DNA from 4 places in the Pseudoalteromonas sp. APC 3355 genome. Region 1 is predicted to be linked to each of the others. Evidence: predicted binding sites of a transcription regulator. Region 1 holds the regulator's gene; each other region holds the start of a gene.
What was found. Region 1 encodes sigma-54, which starts transcription at its own class of promoters, with help from an activator protein. Its sites were predicted from a motif close to GTTGGCACGNNNNTNGNNT; they were not measured.
Positions count from the first base shown of each region.

Region 2: the regulator sigma-54 is predicted to act here: its motif matches at 1,097-1,115, upstream of QMA08_RS19560 (DUF1328 family protein).
Region 3: the regulator sigma-54 is predicted to act here: its motif matches at 1,004-1,022, upstream of QMA08_RS09210 (amidase family protein).
Region 4: the regulator sigma-54 is predicted to act here: its motif matches at 944-962, upstream of QMA08_RS11815 (LiaF domain-containing protein).

Region 1 covers NZ_JASDDB010000002.1:17,600-19,805, forward strand. The annotation lists gene hpf (ribosome hibernation promoting factor) at 1-142, opposite strand, end outside; gene QMA08_RS03315 (RNA polymerase factor sigma-54) at 169-1,668, opposite strand; gene lptB (LPS export ABC transporter ATP-binding protein) at 1,738-2,206, opposite strand, start outside.
Region 2 covers NZ_JASDDB010000022.1:22,479-24,684, reverse strand. The annotation lists gene QMA08_RS19570 (YcxB family protein) at 33-500, opposite strand; gene QMA08_RS19565 (hypothetical protein) at 634-825, opposite strand; gene QMA08_RS19560 (DUF1328 family protein) at 884-1,057, opposite strand; gene QMA08_RS19555 (OadG family transporter subunit) at 1,577-1,822, shown strand; gene oadA (sodium-extruding oxaloacetate decarboxylase subunit alpha) at 1,834-2,206, shown strand, end outside.
Region 3 covers NZ_JASDDB010000004.1:240,701-242,906, reverse strand. The annotation lists gene QMA08_RS09210 (amidase family protein) at 1-762, opposite strand, end outside; gene QMA08_RS09205 (putative 4-hydroxy-4-methyl-2-oxoglutarate aldolase) at 1,175-1,657, opposite strand; gene QMA08_RS09200 (TetR/AcrR family transcriptional regulator) at 1,661-2,206, opposite strand, start outside.
Region 4 covers NZ_JASDDB010000008.1:97,058-99,263, forward strand. The annotation lists gene QMA08_RS11810 (VOC family protein) at 1-188, shown strand, start outside; gene QMA08_RS11815 (LiaF domain-containing protein) at 227-895, opposite strand; gene QMA08_RS11820 (BON domain-containing protein) at 1,224-1,790, shown strand; gene QMA08_RS11825 (YqaE/Pmp3 family membrane protein) at 1,863-2,021, shown strand.

The DNA.
Region 1 (2,206 bases):
GATTTAATTTTTCTACATCGAGAATGACATGAACATTATTTATATGATCAGAGTGTCTTTCAAGCTTCGCAAATTTAGTATTAATATAGTCTCTTAGTGAATCGGTTAATTCTACGTGACGACCAGTTAAGTTTAGTTGCATAAGCATTACCCTCTTAGTTTAGCGTCTTAAATCAGACTTTTACGCTGATTTGACGGTGGAATAGCAAGAGATTCGCGGTATTTTGCGATTGTACGTCTTGCTACTTTAATTCCTTGCTCAGCCAATATATCCGCTATTTTGCTATCACTCAATGGTTTTGCTGAGTTTTCTGCTGCGATTAATTTTCGGATAAGCGCACGTATTGCTGTAGATGAACATTCACCACCGTTTTCAGTACTTACATGGCTTGAGAAAAAGTATTTAAGCTCAAATATACCACGGGGTGTATGCATGTACTTTTGAGTAGTTACGCGTGAAATTGTCGATTCGTGCATTTCTACCATTTCAGCGACATCATTTAAAACCATTGGTTTCATGGCTTCAGGGCCATGTTCAAAAAAGCCTTGTTGTTGCTTAACAATACAATTAGTAACTTTTAATAGCGTGTCGTTTCTACTTTCTAAGCTTTTAATAAACCATTTAGCTTCTTGTAAATGTGAGCGAATAAACTGGCTGTCGCCACTTGATTTTACAGTGCGAGACATTGCCGCGTATTGGCTATTAACACGAATTTTAGGCATGCTATCTGGGTTTAATTCAACAACCCAGCGGCCTTTAATTTTTTTAACTGACACATCAGGAATAACATACTCAGATTCTTCCCTTACAATAGTATCTGCAGGTTTTGGGTTGAGAGTATGTATTAGTGTCATTACTTCTTTAAGCTCTTCTTCTTTGAGCTTAGTTTTTTTCATTAATGTACGATAGTCGCGAGCTGCTAATAGATCAATATGCTCGGTTAAAATCATTTTCGTTTCATTAATGTAAGGTGTTTCTTTATCAAATTGATTAAGCTGAATACACAAACACTCTTGTAAACTACGTGCAGCAATACCAACAGGATCAAACAGTTGGATGCGTTTTAATACCGCTTCAATTTCATCAAGTTCAACTTCGTTATCATCTTCGTTTTCTTGATTAAAGCTTTCTAAAATTTCTTCGCAACTGAGAGTTAAAATACCTGAATCATCGACGGCTTCTACAATCGCAATAGCGATGGCTTCATCGGTAGGGCTAAATGGTGTTAGTTGTAATTGCCACATTAAATACTCATGGAGCGTTTCAGTAGAGGCGCCTTGGTATATTGATTCGTCTTCAGGCATTGGACCTGATGAGGCTGCAGGAGCGGCACTCATGTACTCATCCCAACTAACATCCATAGCCATGTCGTCACTTAGCGTGTCTTTTGCAAGTGCTTCACCAGTATCTTGTTCGTATTCGCTCGGAGCATCATCAGCAGATGCGCTAACAGTTATGTCATCGGTATCAGCTTTTTGCTCGTTTTTACCAGCAGCGTCTTCAGAATAGTCTGCCTCTTCAACCTCTAATAGTGGATTACTGTCGAGAGCTTCTTGTATTTCTTGCTGGAGATCCAATGTACTGAGTTGCAACAAACGAATAGCTTGTTGCAACTGTGGAGTCATTGTAAGTTGCTGGCCCATGCGCAGCTGTAGTGATTGCCTCATGTATCTCTAACAATCCTTTTATGTTGTTATAATTAATACTAGCAGATGCTTAAAGACATGGCGTAAATGTTACAGCCTAAATTGCTCGCCTAAGTAAACATCGCGTACTGTTTTATCATTTAATACGTGTTCTGGAGTACCTGATGCAATCAGCTCCCCATGAGAAACAATGTAGGCTTTTTCACAAACATCAAGGGTCTCTCTTACGTTATGGTCGGTAATTAATACACCAATCCCACGATTTTTAAGATGTTCTATTATTTTCTTTATATCTAATACCGAAATAGGGTCAACACCGGCAAACGGTTCATCCAGTAGTATAAATTTAGGATCTGCTGCCAGCGCTCGTGCTATTTCTACACGACGACGTTCTCCACCCGACAATGCCATACCTTGGCTATCACGAATGTGTTGTATGCTAAATTCATCTAATAAGTTATTGAGCGTGTCTTCTCTGGCTTGTTTATTTAGTTCTTTGCGCGTTTCTAAAATGGCCATTAAGTTTTGATAAACAGTCAGCTTTCTAAAAATTGATGAC
Region 2 (2,206 bases), on a different contig from region 1:
TGAGTAATTAACTCAACTAGACTAAAAGCCACTCACTGAGTGGCTTTTTTGTTTATAAAAGCGAGTGTTTCAGGGCTAAGTATTTGTTTTGATATGTACTGCATGCCGCTTTTGTTTTTAATAATAATACCTTGCTGGGTGTCTATTACTTCGCTTATATTTTGCCATTCTAATTGATAGCTTTTGTAATGATTAGCAGATTTAATACCTTCTTCATCAAAGGTAAGTGTTACCTCAGAGCCTGATGCTCTGCTGAGCATTTGTCTGGTTACCCACCATGGTCTGCGATAGTAAAAAGCGACGCATTCGAGTACCGCTAACATGATCATAAACGATCCTAAGTAATGATCGTCTAAAACATAAATGCCAAATAAACCAAGCGCAACTAACAACACAAGTAAAAAGTATTTAGGTTTTGCACGCTTACTATAAGGGAGTGACTCATCAAAACACTCGTAAAAGTAGGGTTTATCTAATGTGTAGGTGGTTGTGAATGCCATTTTGCCTTGCTTTAAATATCGTTTTTTTTATTTTAACAAGCTAACTGCTAAATGAGCAGCTTTATAGTCAGTGATTTTATTACTGGCACAAAAAAACGGCTCGAAAGCCGTTTTTTTAGCGGTACAAGAAGAATTAACAGTTAGTTTCTTCAGCGTTCACGCCTTCTTTAACATTTTCACATGCATCTTCAACAGAGTTTTGCACGTCAGTTACTGCTTCGTCGATACGTTCGCCAGCATCTTCTGCATGGTTGTCTTCACAACCCATCATGAAAAAACCTGCAAATACTGCGATTAGTGCTGCTTTTAAAGTTGTAGAGTTCATAGTGTAATTCCTTGTAAGTATTAATTAAATTTTAGTGTTTGTTAGTTGAATGCTTTATCTACCTGGGTGATTTACCACGTAGTGCACCTGAAACTAATGAAATCACTAAAAGTACTAAAAAGATAAAAAATATAATTTTTGCTATACCAGCTGCGGCACCTGCGATGCCACCAAAACCTAACACTGCAGCGATTAAAGCAATAACTAAAAATGTAATTGTCCAGCGTAACATTGTTTTCTCCTTGGTTATCAAATTTGCTCATAATAACTAATGCCAGTTATATGCCAAAGTTTATTTATTATAAATATCAATTGGTTATGGTTTTTTGCTGTTACTCTAGTTATTAGTTGCTTAGTAACTTTTACGCTTTGTTATGTAAGTTATTCACACTGTTGCAAATAACTGCTAAATGTTCACTAAATAAACTCGTTTTGGTAAGACCAATTAACAATTGGTGTGTGGCTTTGCATTTAATATTAAGAATTAGTGTTTATTTTTACTTATCTTGATAGTTAATTAACAACTTCCATATAACTATTAGCTATAGTCGTTATTTCTTGTATGTATTGTAGAGCGCGTGATTGCTGAGTTATAGCATGTAAATTAATTGAGTGTTATGTTGTTTATTGTTTAATTGGTTTTACCAATTTACAAGATGTAGACAAAGCGATTAGTTTTGTTATTATCCAGTGAATAAATATTTAATTAAATCGATTTTTTATTTTCGATATGGGTTTCAAGGGGAGAAAAATGGATATAGGTGCTCTACTCACAACGGCTGGTAACTTAATGCTTACTGGCATGGTTGGGGTGTTTGTATTTCTGTCGATATTAATTGGTGCAGTAACGCTTATGTCTAATTTGGTGACGCGCTTTAGCGAACCTGACGTGGCGACACCAGTTAAATCACCATCTTTTAAATCTCAAGGTGTGCCTAATGAGCACATCGCTGCTATTAGTGCTGCCATTGCTCAGTACAAATCAAATAATAAATAAGGGGCACACACATGGCTAAATTAAAATTAACAGAATTGGTATTACGCGATGCTCACCAATCATTATTAGCAACGCGTATGCGCCTAGACGATATGCTACCGATTGCTAGCAAATTAGACGATGCGGGTTATTGGTCTATTGAATCGTGGGGCGGTGCTACATTTGACTCGTGTATTCGTTATTTAGGCGAAGATCCTTGGGAGCGTATTCGTGCACTTAAAAAAGCGATGCCTAATACTAAACAGCAAATGCTATTACGCGGTCAAAACTTATTAGGTTACCGCCATTACGCTGATGACGTAGTTGAAAAGTTTGTAGAACGCGCACATAAAAATGGCGTTGACGTATTTCGTATATTTGATGCAATGAACGATGTTCGCAATC
Region 3 (2,206 bases), on a different contig from region 1:
TTGCAGTACTCTAAAACTATCAGCAAGTTCATTTAATAAGTTGCTGTTAGGTAGTTCAAATTCTTTATGGTGCTTAAAATTAGGCTTGGTTTTTTCAAGCAATTGTTTAAGTGGGGCTTGTAAAGCAGAGTCAACGAGTTCAAATAACGGCTCGCAAATAACTAAGGTATCAACGTTATTAATAGCTTGATTTGGTAGCAGTACATTACCTACATCGCTTAATAGCTCAGCGCTTTGGGTAAACCAACCTATGGTATCAAAAGGGGGAGCCAGCGGTATTAGGCCGTCTTTTTCAATCACGTTATGGCTTGGCCTTATGCCATATAAACCACAATAGCTGGCGGGTATTCTAATTGAGCCGCCGGTGTCGGTGCCTAAGCCAATATCAGCTAAGTTAGCAGCAACTGCAGCAGCAGACCCCATACTCGAACCACCGCAAGCATGCCCTTTTAATTTAGGATTTTGCGCAGCGCCATAATGTATATTATTACCCTCTAAGCTATAAGCCAGTTCGTCAGTATGGGTAAAGCCTATAAAGTTACAACCAGCGGTCATGAGCTTATTAACTGAGCTTGCCGTATTTTGAGCCGGTTTAGCTGTTTTAAACCAGTGTGGGTTGCCTGCGCTGTTACGCTCGCCCTTTACTGCAAATACATCTTTTACAGCTAAGCGATTGTTTGCAAGCACTCCAGACTGGCTTGTTTGCCACAGGGTAGGACCGTGATTGCAAAATATACCTTTGTTGTTTTTTTTATCACTCATTTGCAGCTCATTATTATAAAACTGACCAAGTACTTACTTATTAAGTTAAGAGTGATTAAAAAGCGGGCTGGTTATTATTATTATTATGAATACCAATTTTATTAAAAACATGATCATTCTATCGGATTAAATAGCGCACTCACTGCGTCATTTTCTTCGCGTTATAATAGTTCACTAATTTAATGCAATTGCTAAAGCTGTGCTTTTTAATCGGTAGTTTTGATTTTATAGTGCTTAGACTAAGCAAGAGGAATGCCATAAATTAAAATCCTGTCCAACTGGTCAGGATTTGGTGAGTTGTATGAGATTTGTAAGTGTGGGCTGTAGAAATAGTGAGATTAAAATGAGCTAAAACAAACCAATTTGGTGCGCAGATGCACCAAGTTGGTCTTTATTTATATGGTTTTGAGTGCTAAATAAGGGGCGTTTTACTGATGATTAAACCGTTAATATCGGCGTAAACCCAATCGTTAGGTTCTATGGTGGTGCTAAGCATGGTAATAGCTTGGTTTTTATCACCAAAGCCGCGCTTTAAGGTACTACGTGGTGTAGAGCCTAGCGCCATTACAGGTAAGTTCATCGTGGCAAGTATTTCTATATCTCGGCAACAGCCATTTATTATTACGCCTTCCCAGCCATTACTTAAGGCACGCTCAGCCATAATATCGCCTATAAACGCAAAGCGTTTGCTCGCAAACCCGTTTATAACCAATACTTTACCTTCACCATTTTCATGCAATATATCGGCGGCAAAAGAGTTGTCTTCTGGGCAGGTAACGGTAACTACTTTGCCATAAAACGTGGTTTTTTTACCAAAGTGATAAAGGCCGCTGTCTGCTACTTGCACGTTATCGCGATGATCGTCAAATAAATCGGGTGTAGTAAAGGATGTCATGGGTTAAGTCTCACTTTGCTCAGGTATTTTAAGACCAATACCTTTTAAAATTATGTGGGCAATTGATTGCGTAATTTGTGCCACATCGGTTTCGTCGTACTCTAATTTGTTCATTACGAGTAAAACCTCAGCCTGAAAGTCGGCGTAATATTGTGTGGTAGACCAAATAGTAAAGAGCAAATGGTAGGGGTCAACCTTATCCATTTTATCTGCGTCCATCCATGCTTGAAGTACATCAACCTTTTGTTTAACCCAAGGACGGGTATTGGTTCTAAAGTAGTTTTGTAAATAGGGTGCACCGCGCAGTATTTCACTGGCAAATAAGCGAGATTGCATTGGCTGATTTACGGACAGTATTACTTTGCTTTTAATATAGTTATAAAGCACGGTAGCTGGATCGTCGTTAATTGTGACGTTATCGAGCCCTAAGTTCCAATTAGCTATTATGCGGTCAATCACAGACTCGTACAGACCATCCTTACTTTTAAAGTAATACAAAATATTAGCTTTTGGCACCTGCGCTTCTTTAGCAACCATGCTCATACTTGC
Region 4 (2,206 bases), on a different contig from region 1:
TTGCTTATGTAACTAATAATTTAAGCGCAGTAGTAATGCGCTTAAATAAAGCGGGTTTTACTCTAAGCAAGCAAGGTAGCGAGAACCCATTTAGGAAAAACGTCTACTTTATTGATCCTGCAGGGTTTGAAGTTGAGTTTGTAGAGTATTTAAGTGATATACCAAGCGAGCGAAATAACGATTTATAATAAAATACCAAGCAGCACGCTAAAGTGCTGCTACTCAATTATAGTGAGCGGTTATTATTACCCGTGCCAAACTGGGTTTTTAGCTCATTTGCAAAGCTTATAAATTTTTCTTTAATTGTGCGCTTTATTTTCACCTCAACCGAGCCCATTACTGCCTTTCCTTCAATATGAATTGTAGGGCCTTGGCGTTTGTTAAGCGACACAGATTTATTTTCAAGGCTACTTAAAATACAAAACATTTTAGACACTACATTGACATGCTCTGGTACGTAAATTTCATCGCTACCAAAAATACAGTTAACGTGAATAGTTACATTTTGATGCGCAAAAATAGCATCGGTAAAATCAAGCACCACCGATCCCATAAAGTTACTCAAATATATATTTTTTGGCACAACCCACTGACCACTTCGCTCGTTAGATCCTAAAATACTGCGTAATGTAAAATCATCATCACTGTTTTGCTGTGCACTATAATGTGGTGTAAATTGCGATTGTTTTTCTGCTTTATATTGCTGATCGGTATTAAGTGTTAAGTCTTCTACTAAGGCTAGCAGTGCTTCGTTATTAGGTGCATCCATCGCATTATCTAAACGTCTTTCGAATGCATCAACAGAAATAACACCATGACTGTAATTATAAATTAATTGATCAATCACTTGTTCGCGTACTTGCTCTATTGGGCGGTCTTCAACTTTTACAGACATGAGTTATTCCTTCTTATATTTAATATTGATACTGCTCTTGTAGTTAAGCTGCAAACCGCGTACCAAATATAATTTCATTAATTATCAATTGGTTATTTTTTAACGGTGTTTTTTGTTTTGTTATATTAACGATAGATTAACCAAAAGAGCAATTATCTAGCTATTTTCACTATTTGAGAAAGTTTTACCGAGTAGCCTGTAAATAGTTACACAAACATAGATAAGGTTTTCTCTTTTAATTAATTCAAGCTATTGAATTTAAAGTATAAATAAAGTTGGCCTGAAGCTCGCATTAGTTAAAGTGTCTTTAATCAAAAGGAGAAAGATTATGAAAACATTTAACAAATCTATTATCGCAGCTCTAGTTCTTGGTACTACGGCTATGGGTGCCCAAGCAAACAGCTGGGAAAACGAAAGTAAAGATGCTTGGATTGATGGTAAGGCAGAAACCGTTCTACTTATGAACACTAATCTAAACAACTTTGACATTAACACTGATGTAAAAAATGGCAAGGTAGTACTTACAGGTAAAGTTAATAGCGAACTTGATAAAGAGCTAGCAGAAGAACTTGTACTTAGCCTAGATGGTGTAACTGATGTTGATAACAGCCTTACAGTTGTTAAAAGCATGGACACCGAAGATAAAAGCAACGACATGATGGACGATGATGATAACGACCTAACGGACGCTAAAATCACCACTGTAATCACAACTCGCTTCCTGTTTGACTCAGAAGTAGGTGGTACAGACATTGATGTTGATACCGACAACGGTGTGGTAACTCTGAATGGCTCTGTAGAGTCTGAAGCTGAAAAGCAACTAGCAGTTAAAATTGCTAAAAATGCTGAAGATGTTCGCGACGTAGTCGATAAACTAGCTATTGTTGCTGAATAATACAGTATAATTAAGGCCCAGTAATGCTGGGCTTTAAGTCTTTTCAATGTTTAATTTAAATGGAGTTTAGTCATGGATATTATTCGTATAATACTTTCGGTTTTATTACCGCCATTAGGTGTGTTTTTGCAAGTTGGCTTAGGGATGCATTTTTGGTTAAATATTCTATTAACACTGCTAGGTTATTTCCCAGGGTTAATACATGCAATCTACATTATTGCGAAAAAATAATGACAGATTATATATTGTGCAAGCCGACTACTGAGGTTTAGCTAAATACTTCAGTACCGATCGGCTCACAATATTAGTTTTTAGAGAGTTTTTAGATTAAATCCAATTTTTAACACTCTTCAACCCATTAATTCACTTCCTTAACTCACTCCCAATATTATTTTAAAACTATACTTATTGTTTAC